DNA from 4 places in the Devosia chinhatensis genome. Region 1 is predicted to be linked to each of the others. Evidence: predicted binding sites of a transcription regulator. Region 1 holds the regulator's gene; each other region holds the start of a gene.
What was found. The regulator LexA, encoded in region 1, represses DNA repair genes until DNA is damaged. The targets are predictions, from matches to a motif close to TGTTCNNNNTGTGTTCNG.
Positions count from the first base shown of each region.

Region 2: the regulator LexA is predicted to act here: its motif matches at 2,233-2,250, upstream of VE26_RS18120 (ImuA family protein).
Region 3: the regulator LexA is predicted to act here: its motif matches at 2,388-2,405, upstream of VE26_RS12790 (helicase-related protein).
Region 4: the regulator LexA is predicted to act here: its motif matches at 2,544-2,561, upstream of VE26_RS01810 (PA0069 family radical SAM protein).

Region 1 covers NZ_JZEY01000054.1:1,376,211-1,381,097, forward strand. The annotation lists gene moaC (cyclic pyranopterin monophosphate synthase MoaC) at 1-427, shown strand, start outside; gene VE26_RS06620 (molybdopterin molybdotransferase MoeA) at 424-1,626, shown strand; gene lexA (transcriptional repressor LexA) at 1,709-2,425, shown strand; gene VE26_RS06630 (IlvD/Edd family dehydratase) at 2,915-4,723, opposite strand.
Region 2 covers NZ_JZEY01000061.1:742,843-747,729, forward strand. The annotation lists gene VE26_RS13940 (Y-family DNA polymerase) at 1-1,524, opposite strand, end outside; gene VE26_RS18120 (ImuA family protein) at 1,418-2,218, opposite strand; gene VE26_RS13950 (tellurite resistance TerB family protein) at 2,424-2,891, shown strand; gene VE26_RS13955 (hypothetical protein) at 2,885-3,457, opposite strand; gene VE26_RS13960 (universal stress protein) at 3,545-3,994, shown strand; gene ppa (inorganic diphosphatase) at 4,130-4,660, shown strand; gene VE26_RS13970 (serine hydrolase) at 4,727-4,887, shown strand, end outside.
Region 3 covers NZ_JZEY01000061.1:508,897-513,783, forward strand. The annotation lists gene VE26_RS12790 (helicase-related protein) at 1-2,286, opposite strand, end outside; gene VE26_RS12795 (nuclear transport factor 2 family protein) at 2,758-3,090, shown strand; gene VE26_RS12800 (DUF3108 domain-containing protein) at 3,457-4,242, opposite strand; gene rpmB (50S ribosomal protein L28) at 4,483-4,767, shown strand.
Region 4 covers NZ_JZEY01000054.1:350,231-355,117, reverse strand. The annotation lists gene VE26_RS01820 (VOC family protein) at 1-728, shown strand, start outside; gene VE26_RS01815 (MDR family MFS transporter) at 803-2,278, opposite strand; gene VE26_RS01810 (PA0069 family radical SAM protein) at 2,635-3,774, shown strand; gene VE26_RS01805 (HAD family hydrolase) at 3,787-4,461, opposite strand; gene VE26_RS01800 (hypothetical protein) at 4,514-4,887, opposite strand, start outside.

The DNA of each region.
Region 1 (4,887 bases):
TATCGGTGACAAGGCGGTTACGCGTCGCCGGGCTGTCGCGCAGGCACGCCTGTCCGGCCAGGCCGAGACCATCGCCACGATTCTCGAAGGCGGGCTCAAGAAGGGCGATGCGCTGGCCACGGCCCGCATTGCCGGGATCATGGCTGCCAAGAAGACCGCAGATCTCATTCCCCTGTGCCACCCCATCCCGCTGACCCATGTCAGCGTGGACATAAAAGCCGATGGCGAAGCCTCATTACTGATCCTCGCCAGCGCCGAAACCACCGGCCAAACAGGTGTGGAAATGGAAGCCTTGCTGGCCGCGTCCACCGCCGCGCTCACCCTTTACGACATGGCCAAGGCCATCGATCGCGCCATGGTCGTGTCCGATCTTTGCCTGGTCGAAAAGTCGGGCGGCAAGTCCGGCGATTTCGTGCGCACGTCATGAGCCTCCTGCCCGTCGAAGACGCCCTCAGGGCCATTCTCGCCCATGTGCCCGAAATCGTGGCCGAAGAGGTCCCTCTGTCTTCCGCGGAGGGTCGCGTCCTGGCCCAGCCGCTCCTCGCACGCCATGACCAGCCGCCCTTCGATGCCAGCGCCATGGACGGCTATGCCATGCGCGCCGCCGATGTCGCGGAAGGCGCACGCCTGAGGATCGTCGGGATGTCTCAGGCCGGCGCCGCGTTCGCCGGAAGCATTGCTCCAGGGGAAGCGGTTCGCATCTTCACTGGCGCGCCCGTGCCCGCCGGCGCCGATACCGTCATCATGCAGGAACAGGCCGTGCGCGAGGGCGATTTTGTCCGGTTCACTGCCCCTGCCCGCCTTGGCCACAGCATCCGCCCGCGCGGCAATGATTTCACCAATGGCCAGAGCCTCATCGACATCGGCACGCGCCTGACGCCCATGCGCATCGCGGTGGCCGCTGCCGCAAATGCCGCGACGCTCGCCGTCTCCCGCCGCCCGCGGATCGGCCTCCTGGCCACCGGCGACGAACTGGTTCTGCCCGGCACGCCCCTTGGCCAGGATCAGATCGTGGCGTCCAACAGCTTCGGCCTCGGCGCCATGCTCGCCCCCTATGCCGAAGCGATGACCGACCACGGCATCGTCGAGGACCAAGCTAACGCTCTTCGCGACAGGCTGGAGCACGCCTTTGCCGCCGCCCCCGACATTCTGATAACCACCGGGGGCGCATCGGTCGGCGAACACGATCTGGTGCAGGATGCCTTGAAAGATATGGGCGTCACCCTCGACTTCTGGCGCATTAACATGCGACCCGGAAAGCCGCTGATGTTCGGAACGCGCGGCAAGACGCTCGTCTTCGGCCTGCCCGGAAATCCGGTGTCGGCCATGGTGACGGCGTTGGTCTTCATCAAGCCGACCCTGCGCGCCTGGCTGGGTCTCGATGAGCCCGAGCATTGGCGTCTTCCGCTGGCGGCCGATACGCCGCCAAATGCCGCCCGTCGCCATTTCATGCGCGCAAGCCTGGTCCACTTGCCGGAAGGACCGCACCTCCTGCCGATTGCCCAGACCGACAGCGGCCACACCTCGTCCTTGGCGGGCGCGGACATGCTGATCGTGCAACCCGAGAACGATCCCGGCCAGCGCGCGGGCACGCTCGTTGAAGCCCTGCCCATCGACGCCTTCTAGAATTCCGCACGGGTTATTGCAGAACATAAATGGAACACTTATAGTCGTTCCGTCTATGTTCCGATTCTGGGGTCGAGGGCCGATGCTGACGCGCAAACAACATGAATTGCTGATGTTCATCCACGAAAGGATGAAAGAAAGCGGCATTCCGCCCTCCTTCGATGAAATGAAGGATGCGCTTGATCTGGCGTCCAAGTCCGGCATCCATCGTTTGATCACTGCGCTGGAAGAGCGCGGGTTCATCCGCCGTCTTCCCAATCGCGCCCGCGCGCTTGAAGTCGTCAAGCTCCCCGATTCGATGAACCCGTCCCTGGGCGGTCGCAAGGCGCGCTTCGAGCCCTCCGTCATCGAGGGCAATCTGGGCAAGGTGGCGTCCCCGCCGGCCCGCTCGGGCGGTCTGTCCGATGATTATGCCCGTCCGGTTTCCATTCCCGTCATGGGGCGCATTGCCGCTGGTACGCCCATCGAGGCCATTCAGAGCCATTCCCACACCATCGCTGTGCCGCCCGAAATGCTCGGCGCAGGCGAGCATTATGCCCTTGAGGTGCGTGGTGATTCGATGATTGAAGCCGGCATTTTCGATGGCGATACCGTGCTCATCAAGAAGCAGGAACATGCATCCACCGGCGAGATCATCGTGGCGCTTGTCGATGATGAGGAAGCAACCCTCAAGCGCCTGCGCCGCAAGGGCGACACGGTGGCCCTCGAGGCGGCCAACCCCGCCTATGAAACCCGCATATTCCCGCCGGATCGGGTGAAGGTCCAGGGTCGTCTCGTGGGCCTGCTTCGCAAATACTGAGCAAATGTCTGCGCTGTCGGAAAGGCCCGCCCATGGCGGGCTTTTTGCGTTTGCGCCCGATTGTCACCAAGCCACTTATCCCCGGCACCATTCGCTGAGCCTATCCTTGCGCCATTGCTTCCTGAAGCGCGGTCATGACGAGTGGTTGGGCGGCAATGGCAGGTGATGTGGGGTCGCCCATATCGAAGCCCGTTTTTCTCCCTGCAGACCCATAAGCCGGGCTGCGGATTGCCAGGATGGTGGCTGTCTTGCCATCTCGGCGACATCTTGCGGCAACAGCGCCGGAGATGAAGTCCAGTCGATCCGGTGCGGGCAGGCATGTCGGCACGGGGCGAGAGAAGCGGAACACTGGCCTGTCGACCCGGCGAGGCGGACGTCTCACCCCTTTTGCGCACCTTTTACCCGAGGCCACGCCTCGCCGGGTTCGCTTCGAAAAAAAAGCCGGCCCCAATCATCTCGGGGCCGGCCATATGTGATGGCGCGAAGCAATCAGTGATTGTCGCGCGGAATGCCTTCATTCTGGGCGATCCGCTGATACTTGACCGCCGGACGTAGAACCGCGCCGCTGCCGAGCTGGTCGACCAGCCCGCGCTGAATCTCCTGCCAGGGTGTCTGGTGCTTGGGGAATTTGTAGCCGCCATCGGCCTCGAGAGCCGCACGGCGTGATGCAATTTCCTCATCCGAGATTAGGATATCGGCTTCGCCCTTGTTGAGGTCGATCCGCACCCGGTCGCCGGTCTTGAGGATAGCGAGGTTGCCACCCGCCGCTGCTTCCGGCGACGCATTGAGAATGGAAGGCGAACCCGATGTGCCCGACTGCCGACCGTCACCGATGCAGGCCAGCGAATGCACGCCCTTTTTGATCAGGTAATCGGGCGGCCGCATGTTGACGACTTCTGCGGCGCCCGGATACCCGATCGGGCCCGCGCCGCGCATGAACAGCAGTGTATGTTCGTCGATCTCGAGCGAGGGATCGTCGATGCGGTGGTGATAGTCCTCCGGACCGTCGAACACCACCGCCTTGCCCTCGAACATACCCGGATGAACCGGGTCCGAGAGGTAGCGCTCCCGGAACTCGGGCGAGATCACGCTGGTCTTCATGATGGCGTTGTCGAACAGATTGCCCCGCAGCACCAGGAACCCGGCCTCCGCCTTGAGCGGATTGTCGAAGTGCCGGATGACCTTGTCGTCCTCGATCACCGTGTTCCGGCAATTCTCGCCGATGGTCTTGCCGTTGACCGTGGGCGCATTCTCGTGGATCAGGCCCTGGCCCATCAGCTCGTTCACCACCGCCGGAACACCGCCGGCATGGTAATAGTCCTCGCCCAGATATTCGCCCGCCGGCTGCAGGTTCACCAACAGCGGCACCTTGAGCCCGTGGCTCTGCCATTCGTCTATATTGAGGTCGACGCCGATATGGCGGGCAATGGCATTGATATGGATCGGGGCATTGGTCGAGCCGCCGATGGCAGAGTTGACCACGATGGCGTTGAGGAAGTTCTCCTTGGTGAGGATGTCGGAGGGCTTGAGGTCCTCGTGCACCATCTCCACCGCCCGCTTGCCGGTGCGGTACGCCATCTCCTGACGGTCGCGATAGGGCGCCGGAATAGCCGCAGAACCGGGCAGCTGCATGCCCAGCGCCTCGGCCAGAGAATTCATCGTCGAAGCCGTGCCCATCGTGTTGCAATAGCCGGTCGACGGCGCGGAAGAGGCCACCAGCTCGATGAACTTGGGATAATCGATCTCGCCAGCGGCCAGGAGCTGGCGCGCCTTCCAGACGATGGTGCCCGAACCGGTCCGCTCACCCTTGTGCCAGCCGTTCAGCATCGGCCCCACGGACAGAGCGATGGCGGGGATGTTGACCGTGGCCGCGCCCATCAGCATGGCCGGGGTGGTCTTGTCGCAGCCGATGGTCAGCACGACGCCGTCAAGCGGGTAGCCATAGAGAACTTCGACCAGGCCGAGATAGGCCAGGTTGCGGTCGAGACCTGCCGTCGGGCGCTTGCCCGTTTCCTGGATCGGATGCACCGGGAACTCGATGGCAATGCCGCCGGCTTCGCGAATGCCTTCGCGCAGGCGCTCGGCCAGAACCATGTGGTGGCGATTACAGGGGCTGAGGTCCGACCCAGTCTGGGCAATGCCGATGATCGGCTTGTCCGACTGCAATTCCTCGCGCGACACGCCGTAATTCATGTAGCGCTCAAGATAAAGCGCGGTCATGTCCGGGTTGTCGGGATTGTCGAACCAGGCGCGCGATCTCAGTTTGCGGCTGCCCGCGCCGCCAGTGTCTGCACTCATCATCATCATCCTAAATCGTCCGCATCCGGACTTGGAGGCCTTGCTGGAAACCCTTCTAGCACGCCAGCCGAACATGTGAATGTCCTCCGGCGAAAAAATCATACAATTCCTTCGGGCCGATGGAAATGCTAGACATCTGCCGCAGCGATTGCTCCATCTTACTG
Region 2 (4,887 bases), on a different contig from region 1:
GCGCACCAGATCGGGAATGTAGGCTTGGGGCTCCTCACCCGGCTCGGACGGTTTAGAAACGGGCGGCGTCACCAGCTCGAGCCGCATCGGCTTGCGCCACCACTCCGCTCCCAGCCGCTCGGGACCTTCGCCCCTGACCAGCCGATAGGCCTGACGCCGCCACATCATCGAGGCGGGCAGGCCATCGGGAACTTCGGCCATGATCTGTATACGCTCCGGCTTGGGCAGGAGACGCAAGGGTCGCCGAAGATCGGGAATGGCAATTTTTGCTTCTCCGGCCACGAGCGCCGGCACGAATTGCTCGGCCCTTTCGGGCAGGCGTGAGGCGACAAGCATGCTGCGCAAGACCGCCTGGGGTCCCAGCCGACTGGACAGCCGATCGTTGAGCCGATCGATATCCTCTAGCCCGTTCTCGACGGAAAAGGCTCCCGTCTGGACCGCATCGAGAGGCTCGAGACTGGACGCGGCCAGCCGCACCATGTCGATCCCGAAGCCGGCGTCGTATTCCCCCGCCAGCCGCTGGGCGCGATGCCGGAAGAGATCGGTGACGTGCCCGGGATCACGGGTTAGCCGCGCCGCGTTGAGCGATAGCGTCATCACCTTGTGATCGACGCGATAGAGAAAAAGATGGAATGTCTGCGCCCCCAGCCCTGCGGCTTCGAGCTTGAAACCCAGCGTGACAGCCAGGTCATGGGTGATCAGCAGCACATCGTCCATCAGGCTGATCGGCTCGGCCAGACGCCTTTCTGCATGATGCTCGATCGGCGGCAGGCGGGGCGCCATCCGCTCTTGGATCTGCCCATAGGCCTGATCGATCCGCAGGAGCAGCTGCGCGCCGAAGCGGGCCTGCAGCGGCTTGCGGGGCCGCTGCCGAACCTGGCCGATCGTGACCAGTCCCATCTGAAGAAACGTGGCATTCTGGCTTTCCGACAGGCGCAGGCCGGCCACCGGCAGATCATCCAGAACCGTTTCAAGACTATCCGCACTTACCACCTGGCTGCGAGCGAAATGGCTGACAGCCCAAGCGGCACCAATCGTGGGCGCAATGGCGCCCGAAACCGTATAGCCCAGCACCCTGAGCCGGGTGAGCACATGGCGCAACATGGCTGCCTCCCCGCCGAAAAGATGGCTGACCCCGGTAATGTCGAGTACGAGATCGCCATAGGCAGCCATGTCGGTCATGACCGATACCAGCGGGCTGGCATTGGAGTGCCAGTCGGCAAAGGTCCCGAAGGCGCTTTCGAGCAGCGCGCGGTCGATTTCCTGAACCACCATGTCGGGTCGGATGGCTCGGGCATCGGCCAGGTTCTGTCCGATCCGCAAACCGTCCTGCCTTAAATGCGGATCGAGCGCCACAAGACGCAACCCGCCCTTGATGCGTTCGTAGAGCGCCAGCGGCACATCCTGCAATCGGGCATCAGCCCGCTTGAGATAATCCGTGGCCCAGTACGGCAGATAGAGAACCAGGAACCGGCGATGCGGGACGCCGTTCCGATGCGGGCTGAGAGAGAGTTGCAAAGCCATTCTTGGTCCACTCCAGCACCCATTGCGTTCGATTGCCGGCAATACGGCCCTTTTCGAGCTGCACATGCCAGCGTGAGGCGCCTGGTGCCCTGTCGTCGTGAGCCAGCCGTCCGCTGCGTTGCGGCTGGACATGCCAGCGCAGATGGCCGGCACTGCTGGCGCGGCCATGGCCATAGCGCAGCAGGAACAGCGAGACGTGGCTGCTGGCGCTGCGCAGGCTGAGGCGGCGGCTGGCGGTAAAATTGAGAAGCTTGGGCTCGCCGCGGATTTCGGCCACCAGCGCCGCCACGGCGCGGCAGGCCATCACCTCCTCGGCCGCCCAGAGCAGTTCGGTCATGTCGCCAGCCTGGATGATGACCAGACGGGCCGGATCGAGCCCGAACCAGGACAGACCCGGCCCATAGGGCATGCCTTGCCTTTGCCCGTCCTCGGCCAGGCAGAGATAAAAGACGACCGGGCGTTTAGGGGTCAGCAATCCCTTGGCCTGGGTCAGGGCAAAACCCAGGCTGGCGCCCCCCATGCGCAGATCATCGGCAAAGATCTCCTGCACCAGGCCTCCGGGCAGAACAGGAAAATCGCCCTTATCATTGAGGTCGGAGCGACGCGCCGCCTCCAGCAAGGCTGGTTTGCGCTCGATATCGGCAATGACGTCCCGTAGCGCGGTAAGGCGCTCTTGATGATTGGGGGCCTGCATCTGGCAACCGCTGCATGAACAAAACAGGAACATCTAGACTCCGAATCTGCCAGGAGTCGAGTCCCTTTTCATCGATCTTGGTGTGGCCGGTGTGCATCAGCTCTGCTCAAGAGCGCGTGATGGGAACCCTAATGCGTTGAGCCCTTGGCACGAATGCCCGAGACTTCGCGTTACTGGCCTCTGCGGGAATGAGCCCGATGCCGTGATGGAGACCGCCCTGTTCGACGCCCTGACCCGCTTGTTTGCCAAGCCCGAAGCCAAAGCCGATCTCTCCGACCCCAAGCTGGCCGTCGCCGCGCTGCTTGTGCATCTGGCTGCCGTTGATGGCGTGATGCAGGAAACCGAGCGGCAGGCCATTCGCGGCGCGCTGATGGATCACTATGACCTGACGTCGACCAGCGTCGACAAGCTGATCCAGGATGCGGCGCGGCACGATGCCGAAGCGGTGGATTTCTATAAATTCACCAGCGGCCTGATCCAGCTCGAGATGAGCGACCGCATTGAGATCATTCGCATGATGTGGACCGTGGTCTTTGCCGACCGCACCAATCATGAGCTGGAGGACAACATGGTCTGGCGCATCGCCGAACTGATCGGCGTCTCGAGCCGAGACCGGACGATCCTACGAAACCAGATCCGGGGTCGCGTCGCCGAGGACGAACCCGGTCAATAGGCCTCGAAGGCACCGATCACCTCGACCTCGTCGGTCATGCAGCTGAAATCCCCCGCCTTGTCTGCCGCTTGCCGGGCCAGTTCATTGGCATCTTCGTTGGCCAGTGCGTCCACATAGGCAATGTGACAAGTATCGCCTTCCTTGATCTGGGTTACGACCAGAACCTGACCCTTGTTGACCCCGGTCTCTGGGTCGGCGGTGTGGTAGCGTACGATGGTGGCAATGGGCATCCACCGTCCCGAGGCATTGGACAGGCGCCATTCCAGCGTCGACCCCAGTTCGTTGAAGGGTGGCAGAGTCTGGAAGCCAGCATCATTCTTGTCGACATTGAAACCATAGCGCAGTGAGAATCGCAGGTCGCCTTCCTGCACCATGACCGGGTATCCCTTGTAGCCCGGGCAGGCCCAGCTGGCACCGAAATCATCGGCATCCAGCACGAGGCACTGATCGAGATCAAGATCGGTATAGGCGCTCACTGCCCCGGATAGGGCCAGAATCGGCACCGCGCTTGCTCCGAGCGTGAGCAACGATCCGGCCAGGACTGCCTTGATCCTTGGTGGTTTCATAACGGCTCCTCCTCGTCGCGCATATGATCGAGATCAATGTGCTCCCATCATGGCCATGGGAAGATGGGTGGAACAAGGAGGATCGTCATGTTCACGTCGCTTCTGGTTGCCATCGATGGATCGGACCTCGCTGAAAAGGCTCTTGATGCCGCAATCGGTCTGGCCAAGGCCCAAAAATCCCCCCTTCTCATTGTGACCGCGACCGACCCTGTGGGCAGCGGATATGGATCGGGTGGGTTCGGCACTATCGATGCAGGACCAATTCTGGCCAAGCTGGACGAGAGCTATGCCCAGGCGGCCCAGACCCTGCTGGCCAGCGCACACATTCGGGCGGAAACCGCGGGAATTGCGACGCAGACTTTGCACGTTCCACACCAGAGACCGGCCGAAGCCATCCTGTCCACCGCTGTCGATCGCGGCATAGACACCATCGTCATGGGGTCGCATGGACGGCGCGGCCTGGCACGCTTGCTGCTGGGTAGCCAGGCCGCGGAAGTGTTGGCCCGTTCGCCCATTCCAGTCCTGATCGTCAAGTAAGAGGCTGGGCAGTTAATCCGGGAGATTGGGCCGTGCCAGCGGGCGGTCGCTCTTGATTTGTGGCTTGCCTTTGCAGACCATTGTGGGCAGAACCACCCCCATTCCGTCCCTCCCCACGGCGAGACAAGGCAAGACATGAATATCGACGCCATCCCCACCGGCAAGAACCCCCCCGACGATCTCAACGTCATCATCGAAGTTCCCCTTGGCGGCGAACCGATCAAGTACGAAATCGACAAGGATTCGGGCGCGTTGTTCGTCGACCGTTTTCTCTATACGCCGATGCGTTATCCGGGCAATTACGGCTTCGTTCCGCATACCCTGTGCGGCGATGGCGACCCGCTTGACGTCATCGTGATGAACTCGCGCCCCCTGGTGCCCGGTGCCGTCGTGCGCTCGCGGCCGGTCGGCGTGCTGTTCATGGAAGACGATGGCGGCCAGGACGAAAAGATCATCGCCGTGCCCGTTTCAAAGCTGACGCGCATGTATGACAATATCCAGGATATCGGCGACATGCCGGAAATCCAGCTGGAGCGGGTCAAGCACTTCTTCACCCATTACAAGGATCTCGAACCAGGCAAATGGGCCCGGATCGACCGGATTGGCGGCATCGACGAGGCCCGCGATGTGATCCGCAAGTCGATGGAAATGGCCTCAAAGGCCTGATCTTTCGATCCAATCGCGGCCTTCGGCGTTGTACGGTCAACAGATCGTCTGCCGGAGGCCATTTTCATGAAGCATTTCGTTGCCCTCGTTGCTGCAAGCCTGATGGTGCTCCCTGCCACCGCTCAGGAGGCTGCCATGCCATCCGATGCCGATATCGCCAAGATCCTGGGGGACCGCATCGGCCGCGACCAGGCCAATGTCGGGATTGCCGTCGCGATCATCGAAAA
Region 3 (4,887 bases), on a different contig from region 1:
CGCATCGAGGGCGATGAGGGGGCGGATGATGTCGGCCAGCCGTTCCAGGATGTCGATGCGCACGGCGCGTTTGCCCGCGACCTTGAAGCCGGCAATTTCATAAAGGCGGGTATCGACTTCCGGATCAACCAGGAACGAGGTGCGACCGGATAGAACGATGTGGGGAATATCGGTCACGCCTGCCTGGCGGATGCCACCATGCTTGAGCGCGAACAGCACCAGCGCAAGCTCACGCGGTGCGGGCTTGAGCGAAAGCGGCAGATAGATGTGGTAAGCGCCGAACTTGATACCCAGTTTGCGCAGCTTGCCGCGCACGTCCTGATCGAGACCTTTGACATCGTCAGCGACGTCGTGGCGCGGCAGCAGCCCCAGATGCTCGAACAGGCGGTAGGCCAGACCGCGGGCCGTGCCTTCCAGGTCTACAGGAGCCTCGAGGGCCATGATTGGCTCGAGGACGGTATTGATGTGGTGCCGAAGCCAGAGCATCAACCGATCCTGAACCTTCTCCAGGTCCGGGCCAGTCAGCGTTTCGTCGGCCAGAATAATGATGCGGGGGCGATAGAGGCTATCGCCTTCGGCCAGTTCCGCGACGATTTCGCCGCGCCAGCGCAACCGACCATCTGTCGCCAACACGAATTCTTCATTTGGCGAACCGGCCAGTCTTCCGGCACGATTGTGTATCTCTGGCGCGACCACGGAATCGGCGGCGCCCCGCAGACCCTTGGCATCGAGCTCGCCATCGTTGCGAGCCAGGGAGAAGCGGAAGCCTTCAAGCGTGCCGATGAGGTGGCCTTCCAGCCGCACTTCGCCTTGGCTATTGATTTCGGGAGATACCATACGTTTGTCTTTCAGATGGCGGAGCAGCACGCTTGTGCGCCGGTCGACGAAGCGCTGGGTAAGACGCTCGTGCAGAGCGTCACTCAGGCGGTCTTCAATGTCCCGTGTCTTTTCGCGCCAATAAGTAGGGTCTTCAAGCCAGTTTTTGCGGTTCGCGACAAAGGTCCAGGTCCGGATCTGCTTGATCCGATTGCTGAGTGTGTCAATGTCGCCCTCCGCATTGTCGCAAAACCGGACCTGCTCGGCAATCCAATCCTCGTCGACCCGTGTAATTCGTCTCAAATCCGAGAAGATTCGGGTCACAATCTCCCCGTGCGCTGCCGGTGAGATGCCCTGATAGTCAGGAATCTGGCAACATTCCCAGAGCAGTTTGACCGCTTCATGGCCGCGCGCCAAGGCTCCGGCCTCGTTGCGCGCCAGAAACTCCAGGGCCATTTGGTCGGTGGCGATTGGCACGCGGGTCAGCGTTCTGTCCTGCGGGGAAACTTCGAGTGACCCGCGTAGCCGCTCGATGGAAGAAAAATCGAGCACCGAATTGCGCCATTGCACCTGCCGCACAGGCTCGAAATCGTGGGTCTCGAGCTGCACGACGAGTTCTTCGTCAAAATTCTCTGTGCCCCCGGTCACCCCAAATGTCCCGTTATGGCGATGCCGCCCGGCTCGACCGGCAATCTGGCCGAGCTCGGACGGTGTCAGCGGGCGGCTCTGATGGCCATCGAACTTGGTATCGTCGGCAAAGGCGACGTGGTGGATATCGAGGTTGAGACCCATACCGATGGCATCGGTAGCAACGAGGAAGTCCACATCGCCATTCTGATAGAGGTCAACCTGGGCATTGCGGGTGCGTGGCGAAAGCGCTCCCATCACCACCGCCGCACCACCGCGTTCGCGTCGGATCAGTTCGGCAATGGCGTAAACCTGGCGCGCCGAAAAGGCGACGATCGCGGAGCGGGCCGGCTGGCGGGAGAGCTTCTTCGAGCCCGAATAGGTCAGCTGGGAAAAGCGCGGCCGATCGATGATCTCAGCGTGTGGGATAAGCTTTTTGACGACCCCCGCCATTGTGGCGGAACCCAGCAAGAGCGTTTCGTGAAACCCGCGGGCCTTGAGGATACGGTCGGTGAACACATGGCCGCGATCGAAATCGATGGCGGTCTGAATCTCGTCCACGGCCACGCAATCGACATGAATGTCCATCGGCATGGCTTCGACCGTCGCAACCCAATAGCGCGGCTTTGCAGGCACGATACGCTCTTCCCCGGTAACAAGAGCGACCGCCTGCTCTCCCACCCGCTCCACCACGCGTTGGTAGACTTCGCGCGCAAGCAGGCGCAGCGGCAGACCGATCATCCCCGTCGGATGAGCCAGCATGCGCTCGATGGCGAAATAGGTCTTGCCGGTATTGGTCGGCCCAAGAATGGCCTTGACCAAATGGGAGGGTGCGAAAGTCATCGCCCCCTATGTAGTCGTTCCCGCGCTCGCTTGCGAGGCCCACAGCAGGCGTCCCGACAAAAGACACCAAATGCCACTTTTCTGCCACCCGTGTTAACGTCGGGAACAAAAATTGAACGAAACAGCATCGAATCGGCGCGACCAAGCAAATCCGCTTTCGTTCTCTACGAGATATGGTGCGCTATGACGATGTCGACCCACAAGCGGGAGGAACGCCTGGCTTAAATGGGTAGAAACGCCTTCACAGGCCTTGCTAAACCCTTAATTTTTGTCATTTGCGGTGAAATGTGAACGCGCGGTAAATAGACTGGGGTATCGAATTTTGTTGGCCTTCACATCGAGTTCGCGGATTTGTGGCGCGTTTTTCACCGGGGCTTGACGAAATACCGTATTGACGTGCCAGACCGGGACAAATTCCTCCTGACACAGTCCGTCAGCTCCACACGCGATAAAGCGAAAAAGGAGCCGCAAATGTCAGTTTTTAACCCTACTGCCCTCCCCGCAACGATCGCAGCTTATTTCGCCACCTCAGGCAATCGTGCTGCGATAGACCTGTTTGCGCGCGAAGCAGCCGTTGTTGACGAGGGCGAGACACATACCGGTCTTGAGGCGATCACCTCGTGGCTCGACAGCGTCGAGCGTCGCTACAGACCTCGCTACGTTCTTCAGGATGCAAGCCGTAGCGGAACCGGACATACTGTCACCTTTGAGGTGTCAGGCACATTTCCCGGCAGCCCCGCCATTCTTCGGCAGCACTTCGAGCTCAATATGGACGGCAAGATCCGGCTTTTGCGCACGCTTTGAAATGTATCATGCCGGGACAAATGATGAGCCATCGTGTCCATCGGAGTAATTTCCGGCACAAAGCAGGAACGAACACGGTCTGAATCATTACCTCGGGAGCAATCCGGTTTTGTTCACCACCATATCTGGTGGCGGTCCCTGAGTGATACCACCAGCTTTCCTCGGCGGAGCACCTGCGCTGCTTCAAACCATTTATATCTATGAATTTTCGGTTAAATTTGCTCGCACAACCGGTTTCCTGCCAATCCATTGTCAAACAGAAACACAAATGCGCCACAGCCGTTAACCGGCAAGTGGCGCATTATCCCCAGTCCAAAGACGTAAAATTGTCAAAAAAGGCTTTGACCGTCCGAAAGTGGGACAGGTCTACTCGGCGCGGGCCGTCGTTAGCACCATGGACATATCGCCCATGCTGGTGCCGATATTGACCCGATAAGGCACGAAATATCCAGAAGCGCCCAGCGGCGCGTACCAGACGATGATACGGCTTGTGTCCGCCAGGTATTGCGTCATCTCCGACGTCTCGAAGTGACCGGACACCGGACGGTATTTTACGGAACAGGCTACGAGAGGCCCCTGGTAGCCCGTGCGCGGAGACGTGGCTTCGTCCTGTGACAGGAAACCCATGTCGATATTGAACCGCTCGACACCTGTGAAAATGCGGAAGTCGCGATCGCAAAGATTGCGGTCCAATCCCTGGCCCTTGAGGACAAAGGACGAAAGGAAATCGGCCACCCCGGTCAGATGGGTCCGCTCCAGCGGTATCCGGTCATAGGAATCCAGAACCGGCGGCGTCACCTGGAAGGAGGAGACGTCGCGCCCCGCAAAGCCGACCTCTACGTTGAAGGTCTCGCCATTGGCGCGTGTTTCGAGCTGGAAGCGTTCCGATTGCAGCGCGGCACCGCTCGACGACCCACTGACGCTGGCTTTTGCCGTGCCGCTTGCCACCACGTTGCCCAAGCCGGTGACCCGCGCAGAAACATCGAAACCGTAACGGGCGCCGTCATCTTCGAAGTCGATGTCGATCAGGGCAATATTGATACCGCCAACGGTCACCACATAGCTGACCCGCGCATCCACGGGCGCAGACAGGGCGGGCTGGGCGACCAGTGGCATGGCCAAAGCAAGGCAGGTGAAGGCAGAACGGATCACGGCAGGGTTCTCGGCAGCTTGCGCCTGCCGGAGACGCTGGCCGGGCAGGAACGAATCACATCAAGCGACAACCGTGCCGATCCCTCGAGCGACGCGCAAGCCGCTCTCAGCCCCGTGAGCCGGCCTTTAGCTTGACGAGGCCGCCCCTTTTCTCTAAAGAGCCGCGAGATTTCACCACAATCGAGGCCCGTAGCGGACGTCTCCGCCACGCAGGACCTTTACACAAACAGGATATCGAAAATGGCACGTCGCTGCGAACTGACCGGTAAGGGCGTCATGGTGGGCAACAATGTTTCCCACGCTCTCAACCGCACCCGCCGCCGCTTCCTCCCCAACCTCATCAACGTCACGCTGATCTCGGACGCGCTGAACCGTTCGGTCAAGCTGCGCATTTCGACCTCGGCCCTGCGCACCGTGGAGCACCGCGGTGGCCTGGACGCCTTCCTGCTCAAGCAGGATGACGCCGACCTGTCCCCCCTGGCTCTCGGTATCAAGAAGGAAATCCGCGCGGCCCTCGCGGCCTAAGCGACTTCCGCCAAGCAGTTCCAGCCGCGTGGTGGGTCGTCACCGCGCGGCTTTGTTTTATTCGCCGATTTACACCTCAGGCTTGACCCGAGGGCTGCTTATCGGAGATGAATCGGCCAA
Region 4 (4,887 bases), 1.0 Mb from region 1:
GCCTCGAGACGATCGGCCGCGACGGCAAGACGCTGCGCCTGGGCGTCGGCGACACGGCGCTGCTCGAATTGCGTGGCGATGACAGCCTCGCCCAGCGCGACCCCCGCTCCGCCGGTCTGTTCCACACTGCCTTTCTGATGCCGGATCGGGAAAGCCTCGCGGCGTGGCTGCGCCATATCGCCAATGCCCGCATTGCGGTCGACGGCGCGTCCGACCACCTGGTCAGCGAGGCGGTTTATCTGCACGATCCGGAAGGCAATGGCATCGAGGTCTATGCCGACCGGCCCCGCGCAGTGTGGAGCGATGACAACGGTCGTATCGCCATGGCCACCGAAAAGCTCGATATTCCCACGCTTCTCGCCCTTGCGCCCGAACGGGAATGGCAAGGGGCGCCCGCCGGGCTGATCGTGGGCCATATGCACCTGCAGGTCGGCGACAACGCAGTGGCCGAGCCCTTCTATTCGGGCGTCTTGGGCACAGAGATCACCGCGCATTATCCGGGCGCCAGTTTCTACGGAGCGGGCGGCTATCATCATCAATTGGCGAGCAATGTCTGGTCGAGCCGCGGTGCCGGCCCCATTGCACAAGGCCGAACCGGCCTCTCGGCGTTCGAGCTCATCCTCGACACGCCCGCCCAGCGCGACGCCATTCTCGGCCGGGCACAGGTCAAGAACACGACGATCACCGATCCCTGGGGCCTTGCTCTCTCGCTCTCCGTACGGGCCTGAGCCAGCCCGTCCCGGAATGAAAAAGGGCGCCGGTCGAACCGGCGCCCTTTGTGTCTTTGGCGGTGTGACCAGCCTTAGTGGCCGGCAGGCATCGCGCCCGGCGTCGCCATGGTGGGTCGACGCACGAAGGTTGCCGCCACCACCATCAGCACCGACACCACTGCCCCGCAGAGGAACCCGGCCCGGATACCGGCGGCGAGAGCCTCGACACCGTCAAGACCTTCGGCTGCGCTGGCCGCCGTGCGCAGGCTCATCACGGCCACGAACAGCGCGATGCCCGCGGCGCCGGCCACCTGCTGCACCGATCCGAGAATGGCGCTGGCATGGGAATAGAGCGGCATTGGCACCGAGCCCATTGACGAGGTGAAAAGCGGGGTGAAAGTCAATGCCAGCCCCAGGCTCAGGGTGACATGGCCCGCAACGACGGCCCAGACCGGCGTGTCGGTGCCCACCATGGTCAGCGCCCACATCACGGCCGAGACCAGGATCACGCCCGGAACCAGGAGCGGTCGCGGTCCGACGCGGTCGAACAGGCGCCCCACGATCGGTCCCATCAGGCCCATGAGCAGCCCGCCCGGCAACAGGATCATGCCGGTCTGCAGCGTATCGAGACCCAGCACGTTCTGCGTATAGATCGGCAGCAGGATGGAGGACCCCAGCAGCGCCACCATGGCGATGGCCATGGTCACCAGCGCAAAGGTGTAATTGCGGTGCTGCAATGTGCGCAGATCGAGCAGCGCCTTGTTTTCCGAGGCGAGACGCATCTGGCGCCAGACGAAGATCGCCATGGCCACGACACCGACCAGGATCGGCACGAAGGCCGGGATGGGTGAGGGGTGCTCGGCACCCTCGCCCAGGCTCGACAGGCCATAGACCAGGCCGCCAAAGGCCAGCGCAGACAGGATCACGGAGACGATGTCGAGCGGCGCAAAGCGGGGCGTCGAGACATTGCGAATGCGCGTTGCACCCAGGATCAGCGCGCCAATGGCGATGGGCAGGGTGAAATAGAACATGAAGCGCCAGTCGAAATGGCCCAGGATGAAGCCGCCGATCGTGGGGCCGATAGCCGGGGCAACGGCCATGACGATGGAGATATTGCCCATGGTCTTGCCGCGCCCTTCGGGCGGCACCAGCGTCATCACCGTGGTCATCAGGAGCGGCATCATGATCGCCGTGCCGATGGCCTGAACAACGCGGCCGGTCACCAGCAGCTCAAGGCCCGGCGCCAGCGCGCAAACCAGTGTCCCGACCGAAAACACCGACATGGCCAGAAGAAAGATCGGTCGCGTATTGATGCGCTGCAGGAGGAAACCGGTGATCGGAATGACCACCGCCATCGTCAGCAGGAACGCGGTGGTCAGCCATTGAGCCGCGCCGGCCGTCACGCCCAGATCAACCATCAGGTGGGGAATGGCCACGCTCATGATGGTTTCGTTGAGAAACACCACGAAGGTCGACACCAGAAGGATGGCGATGACCAGCCGGTTTCGTGCGGTGTGGTCGGGCGTTTCCGCCAAACTTTCCGGCAGCTCCTGAGCTGCTGCATCCATTGTCATCTCGTGTCCCTTTCGCGGTGGTTGCGGCCATGCGACGCTGCAGGCCGCCCAGTTTCGACATCCGTTCCGAACTTTGTGTGACAAGCCCTGTCAGCAGCGCGCCGCAGCCGTAAATCGGGCGTGGACAGCCCTTGGGATAGCGACGATGCGGAACCGGATGAAGGCCGGTTGTCTACGTCACGCGCCCTCTTGCGTCCAGTCTTGTAATGCATGGCGGCCCTGCCGATATATGCTTCAGGCGGACATCGGCCCAAATTGATGTTCTTGTTTTGTTCTCATTAACCTGCTAGCGTTCTGTCCTGTCGGACACAGCTCGATTCTGTGGCCGCAGCAGGCAGGAGACCACGACCATGGCCCTTTATCAGGCCCCTTCCTTTGAAGCTCTGGAGCGCTTGAGCCGCAGCCGCGACGCCGATCTGGCACGGCGCGAGCTGGTGCAGGCGCGGGGTCGCGGTGCGCAGTCCAACCGCTCGGGCCGTTTCGAGCCGCATCAGCGCGACAGCTTCGACGATGGCTGGGGTAGCGTCGAGCCAATGCCCCTGTTCGAAACGGTCGAACATATGGAGCGCGCCAAGTCGATCATCACCAGCAATGACAGTCCCGATATCGGCTTCGAGCGCTCGATCAATGCCTATCGCGGCTGCGAGCATGGCTGCTCTTACTGCTTCGCCCGGCCCAGCCATGCCTTTCTCGGTCATTCGGCGGGCATCGATTTCGAGCGCGACATCTACGTCAAGACCAATGCGGTCGAGGCGCTGAAATCCGAATTTGCTGCCCGGAACTATCGCCCCAAGCCCATTGCCATGGGCACCAATACCGATCCCTACCAGCCGGCCGAACGCAAGCACAAGCTGACGCGAGGCATTCTCGAAGTCATGCTGGAGACGCGCCATCCGGTGATGATCACCACGAAGTCGGCGCTGATCGCGCGCGATCTGGACATTCTGACCGAGCTGGCAGGGCTGGGCCTGGTCAAGGTCGCGATGTCGGTCACCTCGATGGACCACAAGCTCAGCCGCAAGATGGAGCCGCGCGCCTCCTCGCCCGCCCGGCGGCTTGAAGCCATTCGCCTGCTTTCCGAGGCCGGCATCCCCACCGCGATTTTCGCCTCGCCGATGATCCCGGCGATCAACGACATGGAGCTCGAGCGCATTCTCGATGCGGGCAAGGCCCAGGGCGCGATCAGTGCGCAGATGATCCTGTTGCGCCTGCCGGGCGAGGTGCGCGACGTGTTCCGCGAATGGCTCCTGCGGCACTTCCCGGACCGCGTCCGCCACGTCCTTTCGCTCGTGCGCGACACGCGCGGCGGCAAGGACTACGATTCGCGCTGGGGCACCCGCATGACCGGCGAAGGTCCCTATGCCACGCTTTTGCGCCAGCGCTTCGAAAAGGCCCGCGACCGCTATGGGCTGGAGGCCAAGCTTGCGGGCCTGCGCACCGATCTGTTCGAGGCGCCGAAGCTGGAAAGCAAGCAGATGAGCCTGTTCTAGGACGGGCCGCTGTCAGGCGAGCAACCGTGCCTTGATGAAATCGATCACGGCTTTTTCCCGATAATCGGGGACGCCCATGATGGCGCCCGCCGTCACCAGCTGTTCCGGCTTCAGTCCGGTTGCCATGCCGATGGTGGCAATACCGGCGGCAACGGCCGACGCGATCCCGGTCCGGGAATCCTCGAAGGCGACGCTGTGGGCCGCATCGGCGCCCAGCAGGCGCAGGCCCTCCAGATAGGGCAAGGGATGCGGCTTGCCATGGGCAAGGTCCTCGGCCACCACCACAGCCCGGAAGCGGTCCCGCACGGCTATGGCATCGAGCAATTGATCGGCATTGGCGCGCGGTGCATTGGTCACCGCCACCATCGGCACGCCCTCCCCGTCCGCCCAGTCGAGCAGCGCGCCCAGTCCCGGGACCGGCTCGATCCCCGCGCCGGCAAGCCGGCGGAAGGTGGCTTCCTTCTCGTTCATCACCGCAATGCGCTGCTCGGGCGTTTCCTCGGGCAGGAAGCGCGCCGCGATAGCCTCGTTGGCAAGGCCCTGCAGATGCTGGCCGAACCGTTCGCGATCGAAATGATGCCCACGCGGACCAAAGACCCGGTTGAAGGCCTCAAGATGCAGTGGATCGCTTTCCACCAGCGTGCCATCGATATCGAAAAGCAGCGCGGCGCCGGGCTTGAGAGGCATGTCGGTCCATTCCTTTGGAGTGGGGCGAACCGACACCATAGCGGCTAGGACGTCAATACTCGGCGACGCGCCGCGCATAGGTGGACATGAAGTCGAGCGAGGCCAGCACGCCGCGCAGCGACATTCGGCTTTCCACCGGCCTGTCCACACCGAGGAGCGGCACCGAGAGGGTCAGCGCATTGCGGTCACCCATCTTGTCGAGCACCTTCTGGCGGTCGTCGCCCAGAAGGAAGAACTGGTTCACGGTATTGTGCCGGGTCTCGATATCGGCGCCGAAGGAGAGGGCCAGCGGCGGCTCACCGCCGAAGCGCAAGACGATTGGTCGGCTCGTATCGTATTCGCCCTCATCGGGAGACACCGTGATCGCCAGGTCGATGTCGCCATTGAGCCGGTTATGAATCAGCGTCAGCTTGTAGGCCGGCAGGC